DNA from 3 places in the Streptomyces sp. NPDC004539 genome. Region 2 is predicted to be linked to each of the others. Evidence: riboswitches for the same ligand, from Rfam matches in the RefSeq annotation. Region 2 holds a riboswitch; each other region holds the start of a gene.
The links. A riboswitch is a leader RNA that binds a small molecule or an ion and turns the genes downstream of it on or off. The one in region 2 is predicted to bind S-adenosylmethionine.
Positions count from the first base shown of each region.

Region 1 (10,330 bases), on a different contig from region 2:
ACACCTCACCGAGGCTCAGCGCCCGTGCCCCCACGGCGAGGGAGACCGCCGAGGCGATCACGAGGACCACCACGAGGGTGCCCAGACCTGCGACCCGGCGCCGGCGGGTGCGGTGCAGTCCCCCGGTGGCGGGGCGCGCAACAGTAGTCGTGCCCATGACGTCGTACGTTATCTCTTCGCTCTGTGGGTGACGGCGGGCCCCGCGTGCGCGCGACGCGGGGCCCCGGTGTCAGCGGGTGGTGCCGTCGGCGCCCGAACGGACCTCGTCCGAGGCGGACTTCAGGCCCCGGTCGAGAAGCGAGTCGAGGATCTCGCCGACCCTGATCGCCGTGTTGGACAGCAGCGAGGAGGTGATGCCGTGGGTGTGCTCGGTGCCGCCCTGGAGGTAGATGCCGCAGTGCGTGCCGGGGGCGGTGGCGATGCGGTAGTCGCGCTCGACGCGGACCCGGCCCTCGTCGTCGCGCAGGCAGCGCTCGGCGACGTCGCCGAGGAGGCCGAGCGGGTCGGCCTGGCGGTAGCCGGTGGCGAACACCACGACGTCCGCGTCCAGATACGTTTCCTCGCCTGTGACCAGCGACGTCACGGTCGCGGTGACCTTGTCGTCGCTCTCCTGGACGCCCGTGAGGCGGGCGACGTTGAGGAATTTGAGGCGCTCGGTGCCGAGGACCTTCTCCTGGTACGACTGGCGGTACAGGTCGTCGATGAGGTCGATGTCCACCACGGAGTAGTTGGTGTTGCCGTGGTAGTCCATCAGCCGCCGCTTGGTGTCCTCGGGGGCCGCGAAGTACTCGTCGACCGCCTGCGGGTCGAAGATGCGGTTGGCGAAGCCGCTGTCATCGGCGGGGCTGTAGCCGTAGCGGGAGAACACCGCGCAGACCTCGGCCTCGGGGAAGCGGCGGTGCAGGTAGGCGACGTTCTCGGCGGCGGACTGGCCGGCGCCGACGACGACGAACCGCTCGGGTTTCGTGCCGTCCAGCCCCTCGACCTTGGCGAGGAGTTCGGAGTTGTGCCAGAGGCGCTCGCCGCTGGTCACCCCCTCCGGCAGGAGCGGGCGCAGTCCGGTGCCGATGACCAGGTTGCGGGCGCGGTGGACGGCGAGGCCCTCGGCGGAGCGGACGGTGACGTCGACGTACTCGACCTCGCCGTCGCGCAGCACCGGTTCGACGCCGACGACCTCATGGCCGTAGCTGACCTGGTCGTCGACCTTCGCCGCGGCCCACTCGAAGTAGTCGTGGAACTCGACGCGCAGCGGGAAGAGGCTCTTGTGGTTGATGAAGTCGATGAGCCGGCCCTTGCTCTGGAGGTAGCACAGGAAGCTGTACTCACTGGAGGGGTTCCGGAGCGTCACCAGGTCCTTGAGGAAGGACACCTGCATGGTCGCGTCGTCGATGAGCATGCCGCGGTGCCAGCCGAAGCGCGGCTGCTGCTCGAAGAAGTGGGCGGTCACCGCCTGCTCCCGGCCGACGCGGGCGTTGTGCTCGTCGAGTGCGATCGCCATGGCCACATTGGAGGGGCCGAAGCCGATCCCAATGAGGTCGTGGACCAGTGGTGCGTCAGCAGGAAGCACCTGTGACATGTCTCTCCCATCGTGCGGGGCAGTCGCCATGTGTCGGCGTGGGGGAAGCGGAAGACGGGCATGCCGAGAAGCGGCACACCGGCAACTTAGGTGAGCCTAAGCTAATCCCTCGGAGCTGTCGATAGGCGGGGTGTGAACCAGCCGACATCAACGGACGATCCGGGCCCGCCCGTTGAAAGCTAAGGTAAGCCTTGCTTTACTTGCTCCGGCGCTTCACTGATCCGGTCAGCCCTGCCCTGAGGAGGAACCCCATGCGGGTCGTCATGTTCGGTTACCAGACCTGGGGGCACCGCACCCTCCGAGCACTTCTGGACTCCGAGCACGACGTGGTGCTGGTCGTCACGCACCCCAAGAGCGAGCACGCCTACGAGAAGATCTGGAGCGACTCGGTCGCCGATCTCGCCGAGGAGCACGGCGTGCCGGTGCTGATCCGCAACCGGCCGGACGACGAGGAGCTGTTCCAGGCCCTCAAGGACGCCGACCCGGACATCATCGTCGCCAACAACTGGCGTACCTGGATTCCGCCGCGCATCTTCGCGCTGCCCCGGCACGGCACACTCAACATCCACGACTCGCTGCTGCCGAAGTACGCCGGGTTCTCCCCGCTGATCTGGGCGCTCATCAACGGCGAGAGCGAGGTCGGGGTGACCGCGCACATGATGAACGACGAGCTGGACGCGGGCGACATCGTCCGCCAGGAGTCCGTGGCCGTCGGCCCCACCGACACCACCACCGACCTCTTCCACAAGACGTGCGACCTCATCGCGCCCGTCACGGTCGCCGCCCTCGCCGAGATCGCCTCCGGCAGGACGGAGTTCACGAAGCAGGACCGCTCCCAGGCGACCTTCTTCCACAAGCGCGCGGAGACCGACGTCCGCATCGACTGGAACTGGCCCGCGGAGTCCCTGGAGCGCCTGGTCCGCGCCCAGTCCGCGCCCTACCCCAGCGCCTTCACGTACCACCGGGGCAAGCGCCTGGAGATCCTCGCCTCCTTCGTCTCCGAGGCCCGCTACGGCGGCACCCCCGGCCGGATCTTCTACCGCGAGGGCGACGGCGTGGTCATCGTCGCCGGCGCCGACGCGCGCACGGGCGGCAACCACGGCCTGGCGATCACCCGCGTCCGCACCGAGGACGGCCGGGAGCTGGCGGCCACCGACTACTTCACCTCCATGGGCGGCTACCTCACCACCCACCCCTGATCCGTCGGCCCCGGTACGGTCCCGGGGCCGACGTCCGGTCGCCGCCGTCCCCGATCCCTGTCGGGGGCGGCGGCGATCGTCTTTCCCCGGGCGGCGGGGCGATTCTTCGTAACGCGGTGGGACTGCATACGGTATGACCAGATCATCACCTGCCCGGGAGTTCGGATGTCCGGTAGCCGCCGTACGAGACCTGTTGAAGCCTTCGAGGCCATCGAGCCGCCGGGGAACGCCCAGCTCGCGCTGACCGTTCTCGGGGTGACGGTGTCGGTGGAGGCGCTGGGGGAGCTGTCCGGTTCGGCGGTGCTGCTCCTGGGCCTGCTGGTGTTCCTGCCGGGCGCCGCCGCCGCGCTGTGCACCGTACGCCAGACCGCGTTCGTCGCCGCGTGGACGGCGCTGGTCGTGAGTACGACGGTGCTGGCCCGGGGACCCGCCGGGCACTGGCTGGACCGCACGCTCATGGTGGTCATCACCATTGCGCTGGGCGTCGCGTCCACGTACGCCTGCGGCTACCGCATCCGGCGTGAGCACGAGATGCTCCGGCTGCGCTCGACGGCCGCCGCGATGCAGCGGCACATCCTGCACCCCCTCCCCCTGGTCACGGACGACGTCCTGGTCAACGGCGTGTACGAACCCCTCCACGAGGACCGGCTCGTCGGCGGTGACATCTACGACGTCGTCGACTCCCCCTGGGGCACCCGCGTCCTCATCGGCGACGTCCAGGGCAAGGGCCTCGCCGCGGTCGGCGCCGCGTTCGCGGTGATAGGGGCGTTCCGCGAGGCCGCCCACCGCGAGCCGACCCTGACGGCCCTGGTCGACGCGCTGGACGCCGCCGTCGTCCGCCACAACTCCTACGCCACCGACACCGGTGAGGACGAGCGGTTCGTGACGGCGCTGATCCTCGGCATCGACCGGGAGGACGAGGTGCAGGCCGTCAACTGCGGGCACGTCCTGCCGTATCTGCTGCACGACGGCAAGGTCACCTCCCCGCAGCTGGACTCCGGGGTCCCGCTGGGCCTGTCCGCGCTCGCCGCCGAGCCGACCACCGTCGGCTGGTTCGGCTTCCCGCCGCACTCGACCCTCGTCCTGAGCACCGACGGCCTCACCGAGACCCGCGCCGCCGACGGCACCTTCTACCCGGCCGACGAGCGCCTGACCACCCTCGCCGACCGCTCCCCCACCGCCCTCCCCCAGGCCCTCTACGACGACGCCCGCGCCTACGCCGGACACGGCGGCCGGCACGACGACGTCGCCGTCCTCACGGTCCGCCGCGCACAGCGCCGCCCCTGACAGTCATGACCGCCGCCCGTGCGGGTATGTGCCAGTGACGGCACGGACTCGGGAGGGGTCGTGGAGTGGCGGACGGACGATTTCGGCACATCGCACGGGGGCCGGCCGCGCGCCCTCCTGCCGGACGGCACCGAGCCGGACCCGGTCTACTTCGACGTCGGCAGCGGCGCCGACATCCCCAAGTCCACCGAGTGGTGGGTGTACGACGGGACGCTCGGCGCCCCCGAGGCGAGCCATCTGCGCGCCGCCTGCTCCTGCGGCTGGCGCGGCACCACCCACCACCCCCTGGACTGGACCCGGGTCCCCCGCCACCACCCCTACGACTACGACACCTCCGCCCTGCGCCGTGAGTGGACCCGGCACATCGAGGAGGTCGAGTCCCGCTCGGTCCCCCTGCCCGCCGACGTCGAGGCCGCGATCGACGAACTCGACCGGCGCATCGGCGACTTGGCCGACCAGGCGCCGCTGGCCGCGCTGCGCGCCGTGACCGCCCTGGAGCGGATCGCCGCCGAGGCGGGACGGGAGGCGGCGTACAACGTGCGGGCCGACGAACTCTCCTGGGAGGCCGTCGCGAAGGGGCTCGGCCTGACCGAGGAGGACGCCCGCTCCCTGTTGTTCCGGTTCAGTTTCCGGAACTGAGGCGTCCAGCGGGCGAGACGGACGCCGACACTCCGTTGACGGACGCCGACCCCACTCCGTACGCTCGTGATCGGCATTGAGTGTCAGCGTCAAGCCCTGGCTCGCTGACCGGCAACCCTCCCGCGCGGTGGGGTGCTCCAGGTGAAAGCCCGGCGGGGTCGTCGAGGACCCCGCAAGCGCGTGACCCTGTCGGACAGGGTCCTGATCCGGGAGGGACCGGTATGCCGCACCGCAGTGAACTCCGTTCCCCCCTCGCCGTTCTCGCCGCGTCGGCCCCCTTCTCCGGTCTCTCGCGGCGGTGGCACATCGACCTCCAGCGCTGTACCAGCGCTCTGTGTCGCGGCTGACCGCGTCTTCCGCCACCGCCTGACCCTCCCCCCCTTCTTCCTTCACGCCTCCGTACCCCCACGCACCCCGGAGGTGATCACTCCGCGCGCCCGTCCGCCCTGCGGCGCGCGGTGACACGAACAGGAGACCCCGTCCCGTGACGGCTCAACTTCCCCTGCGCTCCACCAGATTCGCGGCGACCACCGCGCTCGTCACCTCCTCGCTGCTGCTCGCCGCCTGCTCCTCGGGCGGCGACGACACCACCGCCGGCGGCGCGAGCACGCCCCGCTCGGGCGGCACGCTCACCTTCGCCGTCGGCTCGGACTCCGGCTGCGTCGACCCGCAGCAGGTCGGCAGCAACGACACGATCTACTCGGTACGCCAGCTCGTCGACTCGCTGACCGACCAGGACCCGAAGACCGGCGAGATCGTGCCGTGGCTCGCGAAGAGCTGGCAGGTCAGCGCGGACGCCCGGCAGTTCACGTTCCAGCTCCGCCCCGGGGTCACCTTCAGCGACGGCTCCGCGCTGACCGCGCAGGTCGTGAAGGACAACTTCGACGCGGTCCCGAAGCTCGGCGCCCTCGGCACCCTCGCGCAGGGCTATCTGAGCGGCGTCGAGAGCACGACGGTCGTCGACCCACTGACCGTCAAGGTGACGTTCAAGGCGCCCAACGCCCAGTTCCTGCAAGCGACTTCGACACACTCCCTGGGCATCGAGTCCTCGGCGAGCGTGAAGCTCAGCCCTCAGGAGAAGTGCAGCAAGGGCGTCGTCGGCTCGGGGCCGTTCACGCTCACGCAGTACGTGCAGAACCAGTCGGTCACGCTGGCCAAGCGGGCCAAGTACGCGTGGGGTTCGTCGCTGTGGAGCAAGCAGGGCGAGGCGTACCTCGACAAGCTGGTCTTCAAGGTCGTCCCCGAGGCGGGCGTGCGCGCGGGGAGCCTCCAGTCCGGTCAGGTCGACGCGATCAGCAGCGTCGGCAAGGCCAACGAGGCGGCGCTGCAAGGCGTGAACCTCCAGCGGCGGGCCAACCCGGGCGTGGTGTTCGGGCTGTCGCTGAACAACTCGCGGCCGGTCCTGAAGGACGTACGGGTCCGGCAGGCGATCCGGTACGCGATCGACCGGCAGCAGATCGCGACGACGATCTTCCCGACCGGCACCCAGCCCGCGACCAGTGTCCTCGCGCACACGACGCCCGACTACGCCGACCAGGGCGCGGGGCTCACGTTCGACGCGGCGAAGGCCAAGTCCCTGCTGGACGCGGCCGGCTGGAAGGCGGGCGGGGACGGCATCCGCACGAAGGACGGCGCGAAGCTGAGCCTGACGGTGAAGTGGTTCGCGAACTCGGCGACCAACCAGCCCGCCCTGGAGCTGATCCAGCAGCAGCTCAAGGACGTCGGTGTCGGCATCGTCCTCCAGCAGCTCCAGATCGCGCAGCTCGCCCAGGTCCAGCAGGCCGGTGACTTCGACGGCCTGTGGGGCAACATCACCCGCGCCGACCCGGACATCCTGCGCTCCTCGTTCTCCACGAAGCTCGCCAACATCTACCGGCTGCCGGTCACCCCGCTGGACACCCTCCTCACCGAGCAGGCGGCGGCCACCGACGCCGCGAAGCGCAAGGAACTCGTCGGCCAGGCCCAGAAGCTGATCGTCGACAACGCCTACACCGTGCCGGTCGTCGAGCTCCAGACCCAGCTCGGCGTCGCGAAGAAGGTCCACGCCCTCGCCTTCGACGCCTCCAGCCGCATCCAGCTCCACGACACCTGGATCGGCTGACATGACCCGGTACGTGCTCACCCGGCTCGCCCAGGCGGCCGGCGTGCTGTGGGCGGCGTTCACCGTGTCGTTCCTCGTCCTGTACTACCTGCCGGGCGACCCGGTCTCGGCGATGGCCGGGGCCGGGACGGACAGCGCGCAGATCGACCCGGCCCAACTCGCCGCGCTGCGCCACGAGTACGGCTTCGACAAGCCGCTCCCGGCGCAGTACGCGGACTACCTGGGGCGGGCGGTGCGCGGCGACTTCGGCGACGCGATCTCCACCGGCCGCCCGGTCTCCGCCACCATCGCCGACGCCCTCCCGCAGACCCTCCAGCTCACCTCGCTGGCGCTGCTGCTGGCGGTGGCCGGCGGGGGCGGGCTGGCGTTCCTGGCGACGTACACGCGGGCCCGCTGGCTGCGGCAGACGCTGCTGTCGCTGCCGCCGCTCGGGGTGTCGGTGCCGACGTTCTGGGTCGGGCTGGTCCTCGTCGAGCTGTTCTCGTTCCGGCTGCGCTGGTTCCCGGCGTTCGGCAACGACGGCTTCGACGGGCTGGTGCTGCCCGCCGTGACGCTCGCCGTCCCGACGGGCGCGCTGGTCGCGCAGGTGCTGGCGAAGAGCCTGCTCACGGCGCTGGACCAGGCGTACGTGGAGACGGCCCGCGCGAAGGGGGCCGGGCGGTGGCGCGTCCATCTGCGGCACGCGCTGCGCAACGCGTCGCTGCCCGCGCTGACGGTCGTGGGGCTGCTGGTCGGGCAGCTCGTCGCCGGGTCCGTCGTCGTCGAGACGGTGTTCTCGCGCGACGGGCTCGGCCGGGTGACGGCCGCCGCCGTCTCGACGCAGGACATTCCGCTGGTGCAGGGGGTGGTGGTGTTCGGGGCGCTGGTGTTCGTGCTGGCGAACCTGGTCGTCGACCTCGTCTATCCGCTGCTCGATCCGCGGATCGTGGTCGCTCGGAGCCGGAAGGTGGTGGCCGCGTGAGTCAGGCCGTGCTGGAGAGGGTCGACGAGGCGCCGCCGGCGCCGGCGCGTGAACGCCGGCGTGTGGTGGGGTTCCTGGTGCGGCGGCCCGGTCTCGTCGTGTCCGCGGTGGTCGTGGTGCTGGTGGTGCTGGCCGCGTTCTGGCCGGACCTGTTCACGTCCAAGGACCCGCTGAAGGGGGTGCCTTCGGAGAACTTCCGCGAGCCGAGCGGTCAACACTGGTTCGGTACGGACGAGTTGGGGCGGGACGTGTTCTCGCGGGTCGTGCACGGCGCCCAGTTGTCGCTGAAGGGGACGCTGGTCGCCGTCGGGGTCGCGTTCGTGATCGGCGGGGTGCTGGGGCTGCTCGCCGGGTTCGTCGGGCGGTGGGTGGACGACGTGCTGATGCGCGTCGTCGACGTCCTCCTGTCGATCCCCGCGCTGTTCCTGTCGCTGGCCCTGGTCACCGCGCTCGGCTACGGCACGGTCAAGGTCGCGGTCGCCGTCGGCATCGCGAGCGTCGCCCCCTTCGCGCGGGTCACCCGGGCGGAGGTGCTGCGGGTGCGGCAGGCGGTGTACGTCGAGGCGGCGCACGCGTCGGGGGCCCGCTGGTACTCCGTCCTGTGGCGGCATGTCGTGCCCAACTCCGCCGGGCCGGTGATCGTCCTCGCGACCATCGAACTGGGCAGCGCGATCCTCGCCGTGTCCGCGCTGAGCTTCCTCGGGTACGGGGCTCCGCCGCCCGCGCCCGAGTGGGGAACGCTGATCTCCGACGGACGCAACTACCTCGCGAACGCATGGTGGTTGACGGTGCTGCCGGGGGTGGTGATCGCGGCGGCGGTGCTGTCGACGAACCGGATCGCGCGGGCGCTGGACGACGAGTGGGGGCAGGCATGAGTACCACCGAGGCACTGCTGGAGATCCGCGGCCTTGCCGTCTCGTACGGCACCCGCACCGGCGACCGCGTCCCCGCCGTGCGCGGCGTCGACCTCGACGTCCGGGCCGGTGAGATCACCGCCGTGGTGGGCGAGTCGGGGTCCGGCAAGAGCACCACCGCGCACGCGATCACCCGCCTCCTCGCGGCGAACGGCCGGATCGACGCCGGGACGGTCCGCTTCGGCCGGCACGATCTGACGGCGCTCTCCGAACCGGAGCTGCGCACGATCCGGGGTGCCAGGATCGGCCTGGTCCCGCAGGACCCGACGGTCTCGCTGAACCCGGTCAAGCGGATCGGCGAGCAGGTCGCGGAGGTGCTGCGCATCCACGGCCTGGCGACCCGGCGTTCGGCGGCGCGCGAGGCGGTCGACGTCCTCGCGCAGGCGGGTCTGCCCGACCCGGCGGTCCGGGCCCGGCAGTACCCGCACGAGCTCTCCGGCGGCATGCGCCAGCGCGCCCTGATCGCCATCGCGATCGCCGCCCGCCCGGAGCTGATCGTCGCGGACGAGCCGACGAGCGCGCTGGACGTGACGGTGCAGCGCGTCATCCTCGACCACCTCCAGCACCTCACGGAGACGACGGGCACGGCGATCCTCCTGGTCACCCACGACCTGGGCGTGGCCGCCGACCGGGCCCGGCGGCTGGTCGTCATGTCCGAGGGCAGGGTCGTCGAATCGGGCCCCACCCGTGAGGTCCTGACGGACCCTCAGCACGCCTACACCCGGCGCCTGCTGGCGAGCGCCCCGAGCCTCGCCGAGGCCCGCCCGCGCCCCGCGGCACCGCTCACCTCACCCACCCCGCTCCTCGAACTCCGCAACACCGTCAAGGAGTTCAGGCTCCCGGGCGGCACGCCCCTGCGCGCGGTGGACGACGTCAGTCTCACCCTGCACCGGGGCCGCACCCTCGCCCTGGTCGGCGAGTCCGGCTCGGGCAAGTCGACGACCGCCCGCCTGGCCCTGCGCCTCACCGACGCGTCGGCCGGACAGATCCTCTTCGACGGCGCCGACGTCACGGCCGTACGCGGCGCGAAGGCACGCGAACTGCGGCGCCGGGCGCAGCTCGTGTACCAGAACCCGTACGCCTCCCTGGACCCCCGGTTCACGATCGGCGAGACGGTCACGGAACCGCTGCGGGCCTTCCGGGTCGGCGACCGCGCGTCCCGGTCGGCGCGGGCCCGGGAGCTGCTGGAGCGGGTCGCGCTGCCGGCGTCGTATCTGGAGCGCCGTCCGGCGGAGTTGTCGGGCGGGCAGCGTCAACGCGTCGCGATCGCGCGGGCCTTGGCGCTCTCGCCGGACCTGGTGGTGTGCGACGAGCCGGTGTCCGCGCTGGACGTGTCCGTGCAGGCCCAAGTCCTGGAGCTGCTGGCCGAGTTGCAGGCCGACACGGGGGTGGCGTACCTGTTCATCTCGCACGACCTGGCCGTGGTCCGGCAGATCGCGCACGAGGTCGCCGTCATGAGGTCGGGCCGGGTCGTCGAGACGGGCACGGCGGACGACCTGTTCGCGCGACCCGCCCACGCGTACACCCGTGAGCTGCTCGCGGCGATCCCCGGCCATCACGTACGAACGGACGTCGCATGATCACCTCGCTGTCCTTCCTCACCCCGGGCAACTTCGCCGACGACGACCCGTACACGGGCCTGGAGGAGACGCT
Region 1 covers NZ_JBEXLS010000006.1:58,074-68,403, reverse strand. Annotated here, with positions in the region: gene ABZX85_RS14485 (iron ABC transporter permease) at 1-157, opposite strand, end outside; gene ABZX85_RS14480 (lysine N(6)-hydroxylase/L-ornithine N(5)-oxygenase family protein) at 230-1,576, opposite strand; gene ABZX85_RS14475 (methionyl-tRNA formyltransferase) at 1,828-2,775, shown strand; gene ABZX85_RS14470 (PP2C family protein-serine/threonine phosphatase) at 2,941-4,062, shown strand; gene ABZX85_RS14465 (hypothetical protein) at 4,123-4,701, shown strand; SAM riboswitch class IV at 4,774-4,886, shown strand; gene ABZX85_RS14460 (ABC transporter substrate-binding protein) at 5,186-6,802, shown strand; gene ABZX85_RS14455 (ABC transporter permease) at 6,804-7,763, shown strand; gene ABZX85_RS14450 (ABC transporter permease) at 7,760-8,638, shown strand; gene ABZX85_RS14445 (ABC transporter ATP-binding protein) at 8,635-10,257, shown strand; gene ABZX85_RS14440 (LLM class flavin-dependent oxidoreductase) at 10,254-10,330, shown strand, end outside.
Region 1: linked by a shared signal. The riboswitch ahead of ABZX85_RS14460 (ABC transporter substrate-binding protein) and the one ahead of thrC (threonine synthase) in region 2 are both predicted to bind S-adenosylmethionine.

Region 2 (10,330 bases):
CGTCGCGCCGCCCACGAGGCCCGTCGCCGTCACCTCGTGGCCGAGGGCGGCGAGGACGCGGGCCACGTTCAGCCCCTTGCCGCCCGGCCGTTCGACGACGTCGGTGACCCGGTGGGTCGTGTGGGGACGCAGTCCCGGCACGCGGTAGGTGAGGTCGAGAGCGGTGTTGAGCGTGACCGTCAGGATCACCTGCCTCGACCTCCCCCGCGCCGGCGCCTACGGCGTGCTTACCCAACTACCGTGCCTCATCACGCCTTTGAGGTCGAAGTTCTCGTCCAGGACGACGACGTCGGCGAGCTTCCCGGCCTCCAGCGACCCGATCTCGTCCCAACGCCCCAGCAGGCGGGCCGGGTTGACGCACAGCGCCTGGACGGCGTCCTCGACCGGGATGCCGTCGACCGTCACCGCCCGCTTGAACGCGCGGTCCAGCGTCAGCGTCGAGCCCGCGATCGAGCCGCCCTCCACCAACCGGGCGACCCCGTCGGTGACTTCGACCTCCAGCGGGCCCAGCAGATAGATCCCGTCGCCGCCGCCGGCCGCGTCCATGGCGTCCGTGATGAACGCGACGCGCTCGGGACCGGCCAGCCGGAACGCCAACTCCAGGGCGGCGGGGTGCAGATGGGTGCCGTCGTTGATCAACTCGACGGTGACGCGCGGATCTTCGAGGAGCGCGGCGACCGGGCCGGGGGAGCGGTGGCCCAGCGGGGGCATCGCGTTGAAGAGGTGCGTGGCGACCGTCGCCCCCGCGTCGATGGCCTCGCGCGTCTGCTCGTACGTCGCGTCCGTGTGGCCGATCGCGGCGATCACGCCGTGCTCGGCGAGGAGCCGCACCGAGTCGATGCCGCCCGGGAGTTCGGTGGCCAGGGTGACCATCCGGGCCTGTCCGCGCGCCGCGTCGAGCAGCTTGCGGACGTCCGCCGGGTCCGGGTGGCGCAGCAGCGCCTCGGAGTGGGCGCCCTTGCGGCAGGGCGAGATGAACGGGCCCTCGAAGTGGATGCCGGCGATCTCCCCGTCCTCGGCGAGTTCGCTGAGGACGCCCGCCTGCCGGGTGAGGACGTCCAGGTCGTCCGTCACCGTCGAGGCGACGAGGGTGGTGGTGCCGTGCAGGCGGTGGGTGTGCAGCGCCTTGCGGACCTCCTCGACCGGGCCGGAGAAGGAGGCTCCGCCGCCGCCGTGGTTGTGCAGGTCGACGAAGCCGGGGACCAGGTGGTGGCCGGTGAGGTCGATGCGCCGGGCGTTTGGCGGGGGAGCGGCGGTGATGCGCTCGCCGTGCACGGCGAGGTCCCGGACGGCGGTCCCCGAAGGGAGGACCACGCGTGCGCCGGTGAGGATCGTCGACTCTGCTGCCATCAGGGCGTTTCCTCCGTGCCGTCCGTCTTCTTCAGAAGATCCCATGCCATCAGGCCCGCTCCCAGGCAGCCCGCCGTGTCGCCGAGGGCCGCCGGGACGATCCCGGGCAGGTGCTGGAACGTCACCCGCGCGCCGATCGCCTCCCGCAGCGGGGTGAACAGGGTGTCGCCCGACTCCGCGAGGCCGCCGCCGATCACGATCGTCGAGGGGTCGAGGAGGGTGAGGGCGGTCAGGAGCCCGTCGGCGAGGGTGGTGACGGCCTCCCGCCACACCTGCCGGGCCGTCGGGTCGCCCGCCTCCACCGCCTTCGCGCAGTCCGCCGCGTCGGCGTCGGGGTCGCCGCAGGCCCGCGCCCACGCCTGCGACACCGCCGCCGCCGACGCGTACCGCTCCAGACAGCCGCGCTGCCCGCAGGGGCAGGGGATGCCGTCGGGGCGTACGACGACGTGGCCGATCTCCCCGGCGGAGCCGTGCGCGCCGGCCTCGATGCCGGCGGGGGTGCCGATGGCGCCCGCGATACCGGTGCCGAGGGCGAGGAAGAGGAAGCGGGGGGTGTCCCGGGCGGCGCCGAGGCGGCCCTCCGCGAGACCGCCGGTGCGGACGTCGTGCCCGAGCGCGGCCGGCGCCTCGACACGGGCCGAGAGGAGATCGCGCAGCGGGGTGTCGCGCCAGCCGAGGTTCGCGGCGTAGACGGCGGTGCCGCGCGCCTCGTCGATGATGCCGGGGACGGCGAGGCCCGCCGCGCGGGCGGTCTCGCCGAACTGCCGTACGCCGTACGCCCGGAGGTCCGCCGCGAAGTCGAGGATGCCCTCGATCACCGCCTCGGTGCCCCGCTCGCGGGCCGTGGGCCTGCGGTCGCGGTGCAGCAGCGCGCCGTCCGCGCCGACCAGGGCGCCCTTCATCGCGGTGCCGCCCACGTCGAGGGCGATGACATGTCTCACGGTGACAGTGTGGCCGAGGACCCGGGAGAGGTCTAGTCCACTCGGGTGGTGTAGACCTTACTCCGACTATCGGACAAGTATGTGGAGTGGGCAGCAGTGGTGCAGAGGGGCTGGGTCGGGGCCGTGGCCGCGTTGGCGTTGACGGTGAGTGTCGGGGGGTGCGGGGTACTCGGGGGTGACTCCGGACGGGTGAGCCTCAGACTCGTCGCCGCGGACTACGGGGACAGCGCGGCCAACAGCTCCACCAAGTACTGGGCGACGCTCGTCGAGGCGTACGAGAAGAAGCATCCCGACGTCGACGTCGAGGTCAGCGTCTACTCCTGGAACGACGTCGACGCCAAGGTCAAGGCCATGGTCGACGCCGGGGACGCGCCCGACATGGCGCAGATCGGGTCGTACGCCGACTACGCCGCCGAGGACCGGCTCTACCCGGCGAGCGACCTGCTCTCCATCCCCGTCCAGGCCGACTTCGTTGCGCAGCTCGGGAACGCGGGGAAGGTGCAGGGGCAGCAGTACGGGATGCCGTTCGCGGCCTCCACGCGGCTCCTCTTCTACAACAAGGCGTTGTTCGAGCGGGCCGGTGTCCGTACGGCGCCCACCACCTGGGACGAACTGGCCTCCGCCGCCGAGAAGTTGAAGGAGGCCGACGTCAAGTACCCCTACGCGCTGCCCCTCGGGCCCGAGGAGGCGCAGGCCGAGGCCATGCAGTGGATGCTCAGCGGCGGCGGGGGGTACACCACCACCGCCGGGACCTACAGCCTCGACTCCACCGAGAACGTCCAGACCTTCACCTGGCTCAAGGACAACCTCGTCGACAAGGGCCTGACGGGCCCGGTGGCCCCCGCGAAACTCAACCGCGCCACCGCCTTCACGGCCTTCGCCGCCGGCGACGTCGGCATGCTCATCGGCCACCCCTCCCTCATGCGCGCCGCCCAGGACAAGGGCGTCCGGTACGGCATGGTCCCCATGCCGGGTCGATCCGGCGTCCGGCCGCTGACGATGGGGGTGGCCGACTGGATGACCGCCTTCAAGCAGCACAACCACCAGGACGAGATAGGCGAGTTCCTCGACTTCGTCTACTCCGAGGAGAACGTCCTCACCTTCTCCCGTACCTACGACCTCCTCCCGGTGACCTCCTCCGCCTCCGCCGCCATGTCCGCGGCCCCCTCGGACCGGCCCCTGGAACCCTTCCTGGAGGAACTCCCCCTCGCCCAGCTCTACCCCGCCGGCCGCACGTCCTGGTCCACGGTGGCTGCATCGATCAAACAGGGCATCGGCGCGGCGGTCGCCCCCGACGCCGACCCGGAATCGATCCTCCGCTCCCTCGAGACGAAGGCGATGGCCGCGGAAAGCGGACTGTCGTAACCCCGCACTACTGTCTCCCCATGCCGCTGCCGCCCGACCTCCCCCCCCAAGCCCTCACCATCCTCGCCCTCGAACGCCGCCCCTTCCCCACCCCCGGCGCCAAAGAACGAGCCATCCGCGAAGAACTCAACCTTTCCCCCGTCCACTACTACCAACTCCTCAACGCCCTCCTCGACGACCCCCGAGCCCTCAAATCCGACCCGGTGACGGTGAACCGCCTGCGGAGGGTCCGGGAGTCAAGGCGGGAGGAGCGTTAGGGGTGGGTCCGGAGGAGACCCGTCCGCGGGCCCGCTGTGGCCGTTCGCGCAGTTCCCCGCGCCCCTGAAAGACCGGGGCTGATCGCCGTACGAAGGCGCGGGCCCGGGACAGCGGCTCCGCCGCGGGGCGCGATCAGTTACATGCGGCCGGCGGCCGAAGTGATCCTTGCGGCTCCCTGCGTGGACGTGATCGCCTGCAATGGTGCTCAGCCCAGTTTTTAGGGGCGCGGGGAACTGCGCGACAAGCCACGGCGGACCCGCACCCGAAGTCCTTCCGGGGCCGAGGCTCCCCGCGCGGACATGATCCTTGACGATGGCGCTCAGCCCGGTCTTTCAGGGGCGCGGGGAACTGCGCGACAAGCCACGACGGACCCGCACGCGACACCCTAGGCTCAACCCATGCCTACCCACCCCCCCACCCCCGCAGCCCAACAAGCCCTCGACGCGATCCGAGCCCACCCCGCCCGCTCCCTCCTCGCGTTCGACTTCGACGGGACGCTGGCGCCGATCGTGGAGGACCCGGAGAAGTCACGCCCGTACCCGGGCGCGGTGGAGGCGCTGGCGGCGCTGGCGGAGCGCGGCGTGAGGGTCGCCGTCATCACCGGTCGGCCCGCTGAAGTGGCCGTCGGATACGGGGGATTCGGCGAGATCGAGGGGATGATCGTCCTCGGGCACTACGGAGCCGAACGCTGGGACCAGCGCACAGGAGAGGTCGTCGCCCCCCCAACTCCCCCCGCCCTCGACGAGGTCCGACGAGAACTCCCCGCCATCTTGGGCGACACGGACGCCTGGGTGGAGGAGAAGGGCCGAGCGGTCGCCGTACACACACGCCGCGCGAAGGACCCGCAGGGCCTGTGGGAAACCCTGCGGCAACCCATCACCGCCCTCGCCACCCGCCACGCCCTCCTCGTCGAACCGGGCAGACTGGTCCTGGAGATCCGCCCGCCGGGCACGGACAAGGGAGCGGCCCTGAAGAAACTGGCCCAGGAGACCACCCCCGCCGCCATCCTCTACGCCGGCGACGACCTCGGCGACCTCCCCGCCTTCGACGCGGTCGAGACACTCCGCGAAACCGGCACCCCCGGCATCCTCGTATGCAGCGCCAGCAAGGAGGTCACGGCCCTCACCACCCGCGCCGACCTCACGGTGAACGGCCCGGCCGGCGTCGTAGCCCTCTTGGATCAGCTGGTCAACGAGTTGAGCTGATCCAGGAACCACTGCGTCGGCGGCAACGCGGTAGCCGCCGACGCGAGCCGCTTCGTCCGCTCGGCCCGCTCCTCCAGCGGCATGGAGAGCGCTTCGTGAAGGGCCGCGGCGGTCTCCAGGATGTCGTAGGGGTTGACGGTGATGGCGTCGTCGCGAAGCTCCCAGTACGCCCCCGCCTCCCTCGAAAGGACCAGCGCGCAACCGTCGTCGGAAACGACGGGGACCTCCTTGGCGACGAGGTTCATGCCGTCGCGGATGGGGTTGACGAGGGCGACGTCGGCGAGCCGGTACGCCGCGAGGGACCGCGCGAAGTCGTCCTTGAGATGGAGGAGTACGGGGGTCCAGGTGGCCGTGCCGTACACGGAGTTGATCTCGTCGGCGACGCGCTGGACCTCGTCCATGTAGTCCCGGTAGACCTTGAGGTCCTGCCGGGAGGGATACGCGAAGGCGACATGGACGACGCGGTCGTGCCACTCGGGGTGCGTGTCGAGGAGATGCCGGTACGCCAGCAGCCCCCGGACGATGTTCTTGGACAGCTCGGTCCGGTCGACCCGTACGACCGCGAGCCGCCCCTCCCCGATCTCCTCCCGGAGGGACGCGATCCGGTCCCGTACATCGGGCTGATGGGCCCGTTCCCGGAGGAAGTCCGCGTCGGCCCCTAGGGGATGCACCCCGATACCCGTAGTACCCGTCCCCTCGGGACAGCACGCGGCGAAGGAGTCGGCCCACCGCTGCGTGAGGAACCCCAGCCGGTCGGCGGAGAGCAGGCTCGTCAGGAGCTGCGCCCGGATGTCGTCGGGCAGCAGCGCGAAGTAGTCCGGCGGCGCCCAGGGCGTGTGGGAGAAGTGCCCGATCCGCAGATCCGGCCGCAGCTCCCGCAGCATCCCGGGCACGAGACACAGGTGGTAGTCCTGCACCAGCACGGCCGCCCCCTCGGCGGCCCCCTCCGCGAGCGCCTGCGCGAACGCCCGGTTGTACGCCTCGTACGACGCCCACTGCCGCCTGAACTCCGCGTCGAACACGGGCTCCAGGGGCGTCTGGTACAGCATGTGGTGCACGAACCAGAGCACGGAGTTGGCGATCCCGTTGTACGCGTCGGCGTGCACGTCGGCCGGGATGTCGAGCATCCGCGTCCCGGCTTCCCCGACCCCTCGCCGCACGGCCTCGCGGTCCCCGTCGGACAGCGCGCTGCACACCCACAGCGCCCCCGCGTCCGGGTCGATCGCGGAGAGCCCGGAGACGACGCCGCCGCCTCCGCGCTTGGCGTGCAGGGTGCCGTCGTCCCCCACGGAGTACGAGACGGGCCCCCGGTTGGAGGCGACGAGCACACGGGAAGCACCGAACGTCATACGCCAGAACCTAGCCAGGCGCCGCGCTGCTCAAACGTTCGGAACGTATACGTGGCATGGGACTGGGGGGTATGCCGTACCCAAGTATTAGCCGGGTACGGCCCGAGAGCCACTCACGCCACCTTCCGCCGCGCGTACTCCGCGACCTCAACCATCGGCGGCCTCTCCTCCGTGTCCACCGAATACGTCCGCGCCTCGAAGCCGTCCTCCCCCCGCTCGAACTGCGTCAGCGCCGGACGGATCAAGTGCCCGCGCGCCAGCCGGAGTTGGGCGGTCCGGTAGATCGCCGCGGACATCCGCCCCAGCGCCTGCCCGTCCTGGTGACGATGCTTGCGGACCCCGATGTCGACCTGCGCCAGCGCGTCCAGCCCCACCAGATGCAGCGCGTCCACCAGCATCCCCAGCTCCACCCCGTACCCCACCGGGAACGGAAGCTGCTCCAGCAGACTGCGGCGGGCCGCGTACTCCCCGCCCAACGGCTGCACGAACCCGGCGAGTTGGGGCCAGTGCATGTTCAGCAGGGGGCGCGCCATCAGCTCGGTGACCCGGCCGCCCTGACCGGCCGCGCCGGCGAGGGGACGGTCGTACATGCCCTTGACCAGGTCCACCCCCGGATCGGTCAGCAGCGGGCCGACGATGCCCGAGACGAAGTCGGAGGAGAAGTCGCGCAGGTCGGCGTCGATGAAGCAGACGATGTCGCCGGTGGTGGCGAGCAGGGAGCGCCAGAGGACCTCGCCCTTGCCGGGGACGGCGGGCAGGCGGGGGAGGATCGCGTCGCGGTGGACGACCCGCGCGCCGGCGGACGCGGCGACCTGGGCGGTCCGGTCGGTGGAGCCGGAGTCGACGACGACGAGTTCGTCGACGAGGGGGACCTGGAGCATCAGGTCGTGGCGGATGACGGAGACGATGTCCCCGACGGTCTCCTCCTCGTTCAGCGCGGGCAGGACCACGGAGACGGTCAGACCGGACGCGCGTTTCGCGGCCATGATCCGGTGCAGGGGGCGATCGGTCACCGACCAGGAGCGGGTGGCCAGCCAGCGCTCGACTTCTTCCAGCACAGTCAGCGGCTCCTCACTGTCACGATCACACTGCCCAGTGTGATCCATCTCGCGGTTCGGACGACTATCTCAACTGTCGTGGCATTCGGTTACAGTCTTGAACAACGCTGGTGACCATCGCATGTCGGGGGCGCCGGGCGGACAGCTCCACTCATAACTTCATACCGCTCATCCAGAGGGGCAGAGGGATACGGCCCGATGAAGCCCCGGCAACCCTCCAGCCGGTCTCGTGCGTGATCACGCAGCGAGGCTCCCGGCTAGGGAAGGTGCCAAATCCGTCTCACGGCGAGATGCGTCGTGAGGAAGATGAGGAGAAAGGGCCTCGCCTCCATGGCTGTGCAAACCGTCGCCACGACCACCGTCGACCTCGGTCCCGCCGCGGCGCTGAGCTGTCGCGAATGCGGCCACCGCGTCCCCCTCGGCCCGTTCTTCGCCTGCGAAGAGTGTTTCGGCCCGCTGGAGATCGCGTACGACTTCTCCGCGTACGACACCGAAGAGCTGCGGGCCCGTATCGAGGCCGGTCCCGCCAACATCTGGCGTTACGCCCCCCTCCTCCCCGTCCCGGCCGACGTCGCCGAGAAGCCGAACATCAACCCCGGCTGGACGAAGCTCGTCAAGGCGGACAACCTGGCAGCCGCGCTCGGCGTCTCCCAGGGCAAGCTGTTCGTCAAGGACGACTCCGGCAACCCCACGCACTCCTTCAAGGACCGAGTGGTGGCCCAGGCACTCGAAGCGGCGCGCGCCTTCGGCTTCACCACCCTCTCCTGCTCCTCCACCGGCAACCTCGCCGGTGCCGTCGGCGCCGCCGCCGCCCGCGCCGGGCTCCGCTCCTGCGTCTTCATCCCGCACGACCTGGAGCAGGGCAAGATCGTCATGGCCGCGGTGTACGGCGGTGAGCTGGTCGGCATCGAGGGCAACTACGACGACGTCAACCGCTTCTGCTCCGAGCTGATCGGCGACTCTGCGGGCGAGGGCTGGGGCTTCGTCAACGTCAACCTGCGGCCGTACTACGCCGAGGGCTCCAAGACGCTGGCGTACGAGATCTGCGAGCAGCTCGGCTGGGAACTCCCGGACCAGCTCGTCGTACCGATCGCCTCCGGGTCGCAGCTCACGAAGATCGACAAGGGGCTCCAGGAGCTGATCAAGCTGGGGCTCGTCGCGGACAAGCCGTACAAGATCTTCGGGGCGCAGGCGGAGGGGTGCAGCCCGGTGTCCGTCGCGTACAAGGCGGGGCACGACGTCGTACGGCCGCAGAAGCCGGACACCATCGCGAAGTCGCTGGCCATCGGGAACCCGGCGGACGGGCCGTACGTGCTGGACATCGCGCGGCGTACGGGCGGGGCCGTGGAGGACGTCACCGACGAGCAGATCGTCGACGCGATCAAGCTGCTCGCGCGGACCGAGGGGATCTTCGCGGAGACGGCGGGCGGGGTGACCGTCGGGGTGACGCGCAAGCTGATCGAGAACGGGTTGCTCGACCCGTCCCTGACGACGGTCGTGCTGAACACCGGTGACGGCCTGAAGACCCTCGACGCGGTGGCCGGGACCGGGCTCACCGCGACCATCCGTCCGACCCTGGACTCCTTCCGAGAGGCTGGCCTCGCATGAGCGTCACTGTTCGTATCCCGACCATCCTCCGCACCTACACGGGCGGGCAGGCCGAGGTGAGCGCCGAGGGCGGGAACCTCGGTGAGGTCATCGCGGACCTGGAGAAGAACCACACGGGGATCTCCGCGCGGGTCCTGGACGACCAGGGGAAGCTGCGGCGGTTCGTCAACGTGTACGTCAACGACGACGACGTGCGGTTCGAGCAGGGGCTGGAGACGGCGACCCCTGACGGCGCCGGCGTCTCGATCATCCCGGCGGTCGCGGGCGGCTGACCCGTATGTGTTGACCTAATGTCATTACTCGCCGGTAGTAACCGTCAGTAATGCACATTACTCATTGTTCATCGAATTGCCCTCTCTGCTTCGAAGCGGAGGGGGCAATTCTGTGTGGTTGAAGGAGGTAGGGTTGGGGAACCCGCTTCCGCTTGACGTGCCGGGCGCCCTTGATTTCTGCCTTACACCCGACAAGAAGTAGCCAAACTGCATGCCTCTTGCGTGGCATTTGCGGCATATGTCGGGCCCGACTTGCCCTGAACTCTCCTGAATTCTCACCACATTCCGGATCGAGTGCGTCCAGAATTCTCGTCCGATTGACCTGTTGCAGAGGGCAGTTGTGCAGATACATTCGGCCGCGGTCGACGCGTTCCGGCGCACGCCCCCAAATCGGCTGGGGGGTGAGGTCTGACCCGGGTCCGCGAAGTGTGGATCTGCGCAAGGGCCAGTAATAGGGGAGTTAGGCATGGCTCAGGGCACCGTCAAGTGGTTCAACGCGGAGAAGGGGTACGGCTTCATCGCGGTCGACGGTGGTGCGGACGTCTTCGTCCACTACAGCGCCATTCAGATGGACGGCTACCGCACCCTCGAAGAGGGCCAGCGAGTCGAGTTCGAGATCTCGCAGGGCCAGAAAGGCCCGCAGGCCGACATGGTTCGCGTCACCGCCTGAACATTTCACCAGAAGACCCGCACCTGTCCAGGGTGCGGGTCTTCTGCCGCGCCCCGACCTGCGCGCAGCTCTGCATCGATACACGAGCCCGCGACCGGCCACGGCGCCACCACTTTCCCTCGGCACTCAGCCCAGTCCTTCAGGGGCGCGGCCCTGTGCCTGATCTGCGGCTGTCGCCGCGCGAGCACGACCGGCTGCGGCGCGGCCACTTCCTGCTCGGCGCTCGGCCCGGTCTTTGAGGGGCGCGGGGCTGT
Region 2 covers NZ_JBEXLS010000039.1:12,963-23,292, forward strand. Annotated here, with positions in the region: gene ABZX85_RS45715 (1-phosphofructokinase family hexose kinase) at 1-189, opposite strand, end outside; gene nagA (N-acetylglucosamine-6-phosphate deacetylase) at 217-1,350, opposite strand; gene ABZX85_RS45725 (ROK family protein) at 1,350-2,291, opposite strand; gene ABZX85_RS45730 (extracellular solute-binding protein) at 2,415-3,656, shown strand; gene ABZX85_RS45735 (DUF3263 domain-containing protein) at 3,677-3,913, shown strand; gene otsB (trehalose-phosphatase) at 4,313-5,119, shown strand; gene ABZX85_RS45745 (trehalose-6-phosphate synthase) at 5,095-6,468, opposite strand; gene ABZX85_RS45750 (glucosyl-3-phosphoglycerate synthase) at 6,582-7,526, opposite strand; SAM riboswitch class I at 7,692-7,839, shown strand; gene thrC (threonine synthase) at 7,857-9,134, shown strand; gene ABZX85_RS45760 (MoaD/ThiS family protein) at 9,131-9,406, shown strand; gene ABZX85_RS45765 (cold-shock protein) at 9,873-10,076, shown strand.

Region 3 (10,330 bases), on a different contig from region 2:
CGTGAAAAAGCTCTCCGCACGACGACGCCATCCCATGGCGGCGCTCGTCGTCCTACTCCTCGCGCTGGCGTGCACGGGGGGGCTGTACGCCATGTTCGCGCCCGCGAGCACGGCGAAGGCTGACGAAACCGCCCAGTCCCTCACCATCGAGGAGGGGAAGAAGCTCTACGCCGTCGGCTGCGCCAGCTGCCACGGCACCGGCGGTCAGGGCTCCTCCGACGGTCCGAGCCTGGTCGGCGTCGGCGCCGCCGCGGTCGACTTCCAGGTCGGCACCGGCCGGATGCCGGCCGCGACCTCCCAGGGCGCCCAGGTGCCCCGGAAGAAGGTCATCTACACGCAGGCCCAGATCGACCAGCTGGCCGCGTACATCTCCTCCCTGGGCGCCGGCCCGTCGATCCCGACGAAGGCCGAGTACGGCCCCGACGGCGCCGACATCGCCAAGGGCGGCGAACTGTTCCGCACCAACTGCGCGCAGTGCCACAACTTCACCGGCAAGGGCGGTGCCCTGACGAAGGGCAAGTTCGCGCCGACGCTGGACGGCGTGGACCCGAAGCACATCTACGAGGCCATGCAGACCGGCCCGCAGAACATGCCGTCCTTCGGTGACGGAACGATGTCGGTGCAGAACAAGAAGGACATCATCGCGTACCTGAACGCGGTCAACGGTGACGAGACCGTGAACCCCGGCGGGCTGGAGCTGGGCGGCCTCGGCCCGGTCAGCGAGGGCCTGTTCGCCTGGATCTTCGGCCTCGGCGCGCTCGTCGCGGTCGCCGTCTGGGTCGCCGCTCGGACCGCAAAGGCCAAGAAGTCATGAGTACCCAAGACATTCCAGAAGAGAGCCTGCCCGCAGAGCAGGACCACGCGCACGGCACGGTCGACCGCGCGGACGAGCAGCACCCGTTCGCCGACCCGGGCCTCCCGCCCCACGAGCACCGCATCCAGGACATCGACGAGCGGGCCGCCAAGCGGTCCGAGCGCACCGTCGCCTTCCTGTTCACGGTCTCGATGCTGGCGACCGTCGGCTTCATCGCGTCCTACGTGACGATCCCGCACGACAAGTCGATCTTCGTGTTCCCGATCGGCCACCTCAACGCGCTGAACTTCGCGCTGGGCGTGACCCTCGGCATCGCGCTGTTCTCCATCGGCGCGGGCGCGGTCCACTGGGCCCGCACCCTGATGTCCGACGAGGAGATCGCCGACGAGCGTCACCCGATCGAGGCGTCCCCGGAGGTCAAGGCCAAGGTCCTGGCCGACTTCAAGCAGGGCGCCAAGGAGTCGGCGCTCGGCCGCCGCAAGCTGATCCGCAACACGATGTTCGGCGCGCTGGCCATGTTCCCGCTCTCCGGCGTCGTCCTGCTGCGCGACCTCGGCCCGCTGCCCGGCACCAAGCTCCGCACCACGCTGTGGGCCAAGGGCAAGCTGCTCGTCAACATGAACACGAACGAGCCGCTGCGTCCCGAGGACGTCGCCGTCGGTTCGCTGACCTTCGCCAAGCCCGAGGGGCTGGAGGAGCACGACCACGACTTCCAGGTCGAGATCGCCAAGGCGGCCCTGATGATCATCCGGATTCAGCCGGAGAACATCAAGGACAAGCGCGAGCTCGAATGGTCGCACGACGGCATCGTGGCCTACTCGAAGATCTGCACCCACGTCGGTTGCCCGATCTCGCTGTACGAGCAGCAGACGCACCACGCGCTCTGCCCCTGCCACCAGTCCACCTTCGACCTCTCCGACGGCGCCCGGGTGATCTTCGGCCCCGCCGGCCACGCCCTGCCGCAGCTGCGCATCGGCGTCAACGACGAGGGCTACCTTGAAGCGCTCGGCGACTTCGACGAGCCCGTCGGTCCTTCGTTCTGGGAGCGCGGATGAGCACCACGACCAGCAAAGAGGAGTCCCGCGAACGCGGGAAGGCACCGGCCGGCGAGCGTGTCGCCGACTGGGCCGACGGCCGGCTCGGGATCTACTCCCTCGCCAAGGCCAACATGCGCAAGATCTTCCCCGACCACTGGTCGTTCATGCTGGGCGAGATCTGCATGTACAGCTTCATCATCATCATCCTCACGGGTGTGTATCTGACGCTGTTCTTCCACCCGTCGATGAACGAGGTGGAGTACCACGGCAGTTACGTCCCGCTCCAGGGACAGCTGATGAGTGAGGCGTTCGCCTCGACCATGCACATCTCGTTCGAGGTGCGCGGCGGTCTGCTGATCCGGCAGATCCACCACTGGGCGGCGCTGATCTTCGTCGCCGCGATGATGATCCACATGATGCGCGTCTTCTTCACGGGCGCGTTCCGCAAGCCGCGCGAGGTCAACTGGCTGTTCGGCTGGCTGCTGCTGGTGCTGTCGCTGTTCACCGGCTTCACCGGCTACTCGCTCCCCGACGACCTGCTGTCGGGTACCGGTGTGCGGTTCATCGAGGGTGTGCTGCTGTCGATCCCCGTGGTCGGCACGTACCTGTCGTTCTTCATCTTCGGCGGGGAGTTCCCCGGCGGCGACTTCGTGGCCCGCTTCTACTCGGTCCACATCCTGCTGCTGCCGGGCATCATGCTCGGCCTGATGGTCGCCCACCTGATCCTGGTCTTCTACCACAAGCACACGCAGTTCGCGGGTCCCGGCAAGACGAACAACAACGTCGTCGGCATGCCCCTGCTGCCCGTGTACATGGCGAAGGCCGGCGGCTTCTTCTTCCTGGTGTTCGGCGTCATCGCGGTCATCGCGGCCGTGGCGCAGATCAACCCGATCTGGGCGCTCGGCCCCTACCGTCCCGACCAGGTGTCCACGGGCGCCCAGCCGGACTGGTACATGGGCTTCGCCGAGGGTCTGGTCCGGGTGATGCCGGGCTGGGAGATCAACTTCGCGGGCCACACGCTCGTCCTGGGCGTGTTCATCCCGATCGTGGTCTTCCCGCTGGTGCTCGTCGCCATCGCCGTCTACCCCTTCATCGAAGCCTGGGTCACCGGCGACAAGCGCGAACACCACATCCTGGACCGGCCGCGCAACACCCCGACCCGGACCGGGTTCGGTGTGGCCTGGCTGACCGCGTACTTCGTGATGCTGGTCGGCGGTGGGAACGACCTCTGGGCCACCCACTTCCACCTCTCCATCAACGCGATCACCTGGTTCGTCCGGATCGGCTTCTTCGTCCTGCCGGTCCTCGCGTTCATCGTGACCAAGCGGATCTGCATCGGCCTCCAGCGCCGTGACAAGGACAAGGTGCTGCACGGCCGCGAGACCGGCACGATCAAGCGGCTGCCGCACGGTGAGTTCATCGAGATCCACGAGCCGCTCAGCCAGGAGCAGCTGCACACGCTCACCGCGCACGAGCAGTACGAGCCCGTCGCGATCGGCGCCACCACCGACGAGAACGGTGTCCAGCGCAAGGTCAAGAGCACGGAGAAGCTCCGCGCCAAGCTCAGCGAGTCGTACTACGGCGAGGACAGCCAGATCGCCAAGCCGACCGCCGAGGAGTACAAGGAGATCACGAGCGGCCACGGCCACCACTGATCCCGCCCCCGGGTAGACCCCGGGACGTCGCCACAGAAGGACCCCGCCCGATTCCTGGACGGGGTCCTTCGGCATGTGCCGCCGCTGGATAGGGTGGGCCCACACTTTCCGTACGACATCCTGGAGCGGCCGTATGAGCGCTGTGACCCCCGCTGGAGGCGACACCGCGGCGGGCCGTTCCTGGCCCTCCGTGCTGAACGCCCTGCTGTCCGGGCACGACCAGAGCGCCGACGCGACCGCCTGGGCGATGGACCGCATCATGCGCGGCGAGGCGACGGACGCGCAGATCGCCGGGTTCGTGGTGGCGTTGCGGGCCAAGGGCGAGACGGTCGAGGAGATCACCGGGGTCGTCCGGGCGATGTACGAGCACGCCAACACGATCGAGGTGTCCGGCCGTACGGTCGACATCGTCGGGACGGGCGGGGACGGCGCCAAGACCGTCAACATCTCCACGATGTCCGCGCTTGTCGTCGCCGGGACCGGCGCGAAGGTCGTCAAGCACGGCAACCGCGCGGCCTCCTCGTCGTCCGGCGCCTCCGACGTCCTGGAGAAGCTGGGCGTCAACCTCGAACTGACCCCCAGGCGGGTCGCCGAGGTCGCCGAGGAGGCGGGCATCACGTTCTGCTTCGCCGTCAAGTTCCACCCGGCGCTGCGTCATGTCGCCGCCGCCCGCGGCCAGTTGGGCATCCGCACGGTCTTCAACGCGCTGGGTCCGCTGACGAACCCGGCCCGGGTGAAGTCCCAGGCGGTGGGTGTCGCCGACCCCCGCATGGCCCCGATGATCGCCGGCGTCCTCGCCGACCGCGGCAACTCCTCCCTGGTCTTCCGGGGGGACGACGGCCTGGACGAGCTGACGACGACCTCGACGTCCCGGGTCTGGATCGTCGGCGACGGCAAGGTCACGGAGGAACGGTTCGACCCCAGGGACGTCGGTCTCGACCTCGTCCCCGTCGAGGCCCTCCGCGGCGCCGACCCCTCCTACAACGCCGAGGTCGCCCGCAAGCTCCTCACCGGCGAGAAGGGCCCGGTACGGGACGCGGTCCTGCTGAACTCGGCGGCGGCCCTGGTGGCACTGAACCCGGGCACGGGGACGCTGGCCGAACAGCTCCGCGAGGGCATGGCGAGGGCGGCGGAGTCGATCGACTCGGGCGAGGCGAAGAGGACGCTGGAGCGCTGGGTGGAGGCGACGAACAAGTAGGGATCGGGAGGGAGGAGCGGTGCGAGCCGCTTCTCCCTCCGTGCGGGTGTCCCGCGATCCGGACATGACTTGCGTCCCCGCGATCACCTCATCTACTTTCTGTACCAGGTCATGAGTGACAGTCATGAGGCCCCGGCCGACTGTCCGGCAACCCTCCGTCCGTGGCGGGGTGCCCCGGGTGAAGACCAGGCCGTGGGCAGCGAGGTCCACGGCAAGCGCGGACCCTCCTGACACCGGGGGTCCTGGTCGTCGAGGAGCCTTCCGTGAGCAAGCGAATGCGATAGGGCCGAAGAGCCCCCTTCCGCGCGCCCCTTTTCTCTTTCCTTCCTGCCTCACGGGAGTTCCCCATGTCTGTCACCACCCTTGCCTCCACCCAGCCGGTTTGTGCCCCCCTGAGCGTTCTGGGCCGAGATGTCACCGTCCCCCTGGTCACCGGCGGCGAGGTCACCTACGCGGCCCTCGACTACGCGGCCAGCGCCCCCGCGCTCCAGCGCGTCTGGGACGACGTCGCCGCGTACGCCCCGTACTACGGCAGCGTCCACCGCGGCGCCGGCTACCTCTCCCAGCTCTCCACCGACCTCTTCGAGGCCGCCCGCAAGACCGTCGCGGAGTTCCTGGACTGCCGCGAGGACGACGAGCTGGTCTTCACCCGCTCGACGACGGACTCCCTGAACCTCCTGGCCCGCACGGTCCCCGCCAACTGCCAGGTGTACGTCTTCGAGACGGAGCACCACGCCTCCCTGCTCCCCTGGCAGCACACGGACGTCACCTACCTGGACGCCCCCCGCACCCCCGAGGAGGCGGTGGCGACCCTCGGCCGGGCCCTGTCGGAGCGCGACACGACCGCCCCCGCCCTCTTCTGCGTGACCGGCGCCTCGAACGTCACCGGCGAACTCTGGCCGATCCGCGAGCTCGCGGCGACCGCCCACGCGCACGGCGCCCGCATCGTCCTGGACGCCGCCCAGCTCGCCCCCCACCACCCCGTGTCGGTGCGGGACCTGGACGTCGACTGGGTCGCCTTCTCCGGCCACAAGCTGTACGCCCCGTTCGGCGCGGGCGTCCTCGCGGGCCGCACGGACTGGCTGCACGCCGCCGAGCCGTACCTCGCGGGCGGCGGCGCCAGCCGTAAGGTGAGCCGCGCGGCGGACGGCTCGGTCGAGGTCGAGTGGCACGAGAACGCCGCCCGGCACGAGGCCGGCTCCCCGAACGTGATCGGCGCCTACGCGATCGCCTCGGCCTGCAAGGCGCTCACGGAGGAGGGCTTCGGCAACCTCGTCGCCCGCGAGCGCCACCTGATCGCCAAGGTCCGCGAGGGTCTGGCGGACGTCCCCCAGGTCCGCGTCCTGTCCCTGTTCGGCGACGACGCCCCCCGCGTCGGCGTCCTCTCCTTCGTCGTGGACGGCTGGAACAGCTCCCACTTCGCCGCCGCGCTCTCCGCCGAGTACGGCATCGGCGTCCGCGACGGCCTCTTCTGCGCCCACCCCCTCGTCAACCACCTCCTGGGCGCGACGGCGACCGAGGCGGGGGAGTGCGGCGAGGCGGCCTCCCTCAACGCGATCCGCGTGAGCTTCGGCGCCGGCACGCCCGACGAGCACGTCGACCGGTTCGTCACGGCCGTGCGTGAACTGGTGACGCAGGGGGCGAAGCTGACGTACCGCACGGAGAACGGCCGCTGCGTGCCGGCCGCCGCCTAGGAGACGCTCAGGAGTCGAGGCCGATCGCGAACGCGGCCTCCAGGTCGTGCTGCGAGTACGTCCGGAACGCGACGTGCGTGTCCGTCGCCTCCACCCCGGGGATCTTGCTGATCCGGCCCGGGATCACGTCCGCCAGGTCCTCGTGCTCCCGTACCCGGACCATGGCGACGAGGTCGTACGTCCCGGTCACCGAGAACACCTCGCTCACGCTCTCCAGGGAGGCGATCTCCTCGGCGATCTCCGGAATCCGGTCCACGCTGGTCTTGATCAGGACGATCGCGGTGATCACGGCTGCTTCTCTCCCTCGACGACGGGTACAGGGGCGGCCCCAACTGTAGTCGTACGGGTGAATCGCGCCCACGCGTACAAGAACCCGAGCGTGAACCCGATGACGTGGGCGAGGTAGGCGACTCCGGGGCCGGCGGTGGCCTGGCCCGCGGCGATCCACTGGAGGGCGGCCCAGAAGGGGAGGACCAGCCAGGCGGGGAAGCGCAGGGGGAGGAAGAAGAGGAAGGGCAGGAGACTGGTGACGCGCGCCCGGGGGAAGAGGTAGAGGAAGGCGCCGAGGACGGCCGAGATCGCTCCGGACGCCCCGACGAGGGACTGTGCGGAGGACGCGTTCGCGGCGGCGTACCCCAGCAGGGCGAGGCAGCCGCAGCCCAGGTAGAAGAGGGTGAACTCGACGCGGCCCATGCGTTCCTCGGTCATCGCCCCGAAGACGTAGAGGAAGAGCATGTTGCCGAGCAGATGGACCCACCCGCCGTGCACGAACAGCGCGGTCAGCGGGGTGAGCGCGGCCCGCGGCGACCCCTCGAAGAGCTCCGCGGGCACGACGCCCCAGCGGTGGTAGTAGGCCCCCAGAGCCACGGGATCGAGCCCCGACGCCGGGCCGAGGACGAAGACGGCACAGCACAGCGCGATCAGTCCGTACGTCACCGGAGCGGGCGGGCGCCACCTCTTGATCATGGCTACAGAGCATGACGCAACCGAACACAACGGCCCATAACGCCTCGCCGTCATGGACGGACGGGCGGCGGGTCCCCGCCAGGCCGTAGGGTTACGGCCAACACGCACCGGGGCACGCCCCCGGCGCACGGCCCAGAAAAGGAGCGGACGGTTCCGATGACGGTTACCCTGCCGACCGCCACCACCCGGTGGCGCTGCACCCTCTGCGGAAACCTCACCCGGTTCGACGTGACCCGCTCCTCGAAGGTCGTCGAGTACGTCCACCTCGACCTCGCCGGAGAGCCGAAGGTCGAGGAGCGCGAGGTGGTCAGTGAGACCATCGAGTCGGTGCGCTGCCGCTGGTGCAACGCAGTCGATCAGGTGGAACTCGTGGACAGGCCGGGCGCCGACTCCTGAGAGGGAGCGGCCCCGCACGGCAAGTGGGGTGTGACGGATGGCGGAGACCGCAGGCGAGCCGGGGGACGGCGCCGCCGAGGTGCTCGACCGCCCCCTGCCCGACGGGGTGCGCCGCAGGGTCGTCCAGATCGTGTCGGACGGCTTCGGCGGGCTGACCGTCGGCGAGCTGCCCGCGCAGCTGCGGCAGTACGCCCGGTTCGCACCGAACCGCCGGGCCAAGTTCGCCGGGAACGCGATGGCGTCGGCCCTGGAGAGCGACGCCCTGTTCCGGCAGCGCATCGGCGAGAAGCTCCGCGAGGCCCAGCCGGAGCTGGCCGGCGCCCTCGACGCCGGCTCCCCGCCCCCCGCCGCCGACCCGCTGGACGTGGCGGCGGCGGCCTACGTGCTGCGCCCCACCGGCTGGGTCAAGCTCGTCACCGCCGCCGGCGAGGAGGCCCAGCGCGCCGACGCCGAACGCGCCGACGAGGAGAGCCGCGCCGAACTGGAGCGGCTGCGCGAGGAGTTGGCGCACGCCCAGGACCAGGTCCGGACCGAGACCGAGGGCCTGCGGCAGGAACTCGACGCCGCCCGGCGGGAGTCGGAGTCCCTGCACCGCAAGCTGCGCTCCGCCCTCAGTGACGTCAAGCGCGGCGAGGCGGCCCTGCGCAAGATCCAGGGCGAGATCGAGGCCGTCCGCGCCGAGGGGCAGGCCCAGGTCTCCGCCGCCGAGAGCGAGTCACGGCGGGTGAAGGCCCGGCTCAGCGAGGTCGAGACCGCCCTGGAGGCCAGCCGCCGCGCCGCCCGCGAGGGCCGCAGCGTCGAGGACATGCGCGTACGTCTGCTGCTCGACACCGTCCTCGAAGCCGCCCAGGGGCTGCGCAGGGAGCTCGCGCTGCCGCCGGTGTCGGTGCGGCCCGCCGAGACCGTCGACGCCGTCGAACCGGGCCGGATGACCCCGAAGGACATCGCCGCGCGCGCCCTGTCGGAGCACGATCCGGCCATTCTCGATCAGTTGCTCGCGCTCCCGCAGGCCCATCTCGTGGTGGACGGCTACAACGTCACCAAGACCGGTTACCCCCAGATGCCCCTGGAGAAGCAGCGGTTGCGCCTCCTCGGCCAGCTCTCCGCGCTCGCCGCGCAGACCGGCGCCGAGGTGACCTGTGTCTTCGACGGCGCCGAACTCGTCGCCCCCGTCCTGCTCGCACCCCCGCGCGGCGTCCGTGTCCTGTTCTCGAAACCCGGGATCACGGCCGACGAGCTGATCCGCCAACTGGTGCGCGCCGAACCGCCGGGCAGACCCGTCATCGTCGCCTCCACCGACCGGGAGGTGGCCGACGGCGTCGCCAAGGCCGGGGCGCGGCCGGTGGCTTCGGCGATGCTGCTGAAGCGGCTCTCCTGAGCGCCGGATCTCCCCGCGATCTCTACGCAGGGTCAACTGGGCGTCACCGCCGGTTGGTTGAATGCAAATTATGCGTTGCGCGACCGCTTTTTTTCGCCACGGGATTTGAACTGATCACACTTGGGTCACTAGGGTCACGGTTCGAACCTCCGCGCGAGAGAAGGAGCCCGTCTCCGTGGCGTCCCACCGTCGACCCAAGCCGCCGTCCCGCACCCGCGTGACGCTGCTGACCACCGCGGCAGCCGCGGCCGTCGCTCTCAGCGCCAACTCCGCGAACGCGGCACCGAGCGAGAAGCCGACCAAGGACGAGGTCAAGTCGAAGGTCGACAAGCTCTACGAAGAGGCGGAGCAGGCCACCGAGGCCATGAACGGCGCCGAGGAGAAGGCGGGGAAGCTCCAGAAGGAGATCTCCACCATCCAGGACAACGTCGCCCGCGGCCAGGACGAGCTGAACAAGCTGCGCGACTCCATAGGCATGGCGGCCGCCGCCCAGTACCGCACGGGAAACATCGACTCCTCCGTCCAGCTCTTCCTCTCCTCGGACCCGGACAGCTTCCTGGACCGCGCCTCCACCCAGGACCAGTTGAGCGCCCAGCAGGTCGAGGCGCTGAAGAAGATCCAGGAGAAGCAGCGCCAGCTCGCCCAGCAGCGCGCCGAAGCCTCCAGCAAGCTGGCCGACCTCTCCAGCACCCGCACCGAACTCGCCAAGAAGAAGCGCGAGGTGCAGGGCAAGCTCTCCGACGCGCAGAAGCTCCTCAACTCCCTGACCGCCGCCGAGAAGGCCGCGATCTCCGCGCAGGAGAGCCGCGCGAGCCGTGACTCCGCGAGCCGCGTCGACCTCGGGGACGTCGGCTCCGCGTCCAACCGCGCCGCCGCCGCGTTCGCCGCCGCCCAGTCTCAGCTCGGCAAGCCGTACAGCTTCGGCGCCACCGGCACCGCCTCCTACGACTGCTCGGGCCTCACCTCCTGGGCCTACGGGCAGGCCGGCGTCACCATCCCGCGCACCTCCGAGTCCCAGGCCAACGCGGGCACCCGCATCTACGACGCGAGCCAGCTGCGCGTCGGCGACCTGGTGATCTTCTTCAACGACCTGCACCACGTCGGCCTCTACGCGGGCAACGGCCAGATCATCCACGCGCCGCGCACCGGCACGGTCGTGCGCTACGAGTCGATGAGCACCATCGGCGGCCCG
Region 3 covers NZ_JBEXLS010000016.1:34,766-45,095, forward strand. Annotated here, with positions in the region: gene ABZX85_RS29410 (c-type cytochrome) at 2-814, shown strand; gene ABZX85_RS29415 (Rieske 2Fe-2S domain-containing protein) at 811-1,869, shown strand; gene ABZX85_RS29420 (cytochrome bc complex cytochrome b subunit) at 1,866-3,506, shown strand; gene trpD (anthranilate phosphoribosyltransferase) at 3,640-4,704, shown strand; SAM riboswitch class IV at 4,812-4,928, shown strand; gene ABZX85_RS29430 (aminotransferase class V-fold PLP-dependent enzyme) at 5,052-6,398, shown strand; gene ABZX85_RS29435 (Lrp/AsnC ligand binding domain-containing protein) at 6,406-6,687, opposite strand; gene ABZX85_RS29440 (rhomboid family intramembrane serine protease) at 6,684-7,364, opposite strand; gene ABZX85_RS29445 (hypothetical protein) at 7,521-7,760, shown strand; gene ABZX85_RS29450 (NYN domain-containing protein) at 7,798-9,138, shown strand; gene ABZX85_RS29455 (NlpC/P60 family protein) at 9,314-10,330, shown strand, end outside.
Region 3: linked by a shared signal. The riboswitch ahead of ABZX85_RS29430 (aminotransferase class V-fold PLP-dependent enzyme) and the one ahead of thrC (threonine synthase) in region 2 are both predicted to bind S-adenosylmethionine.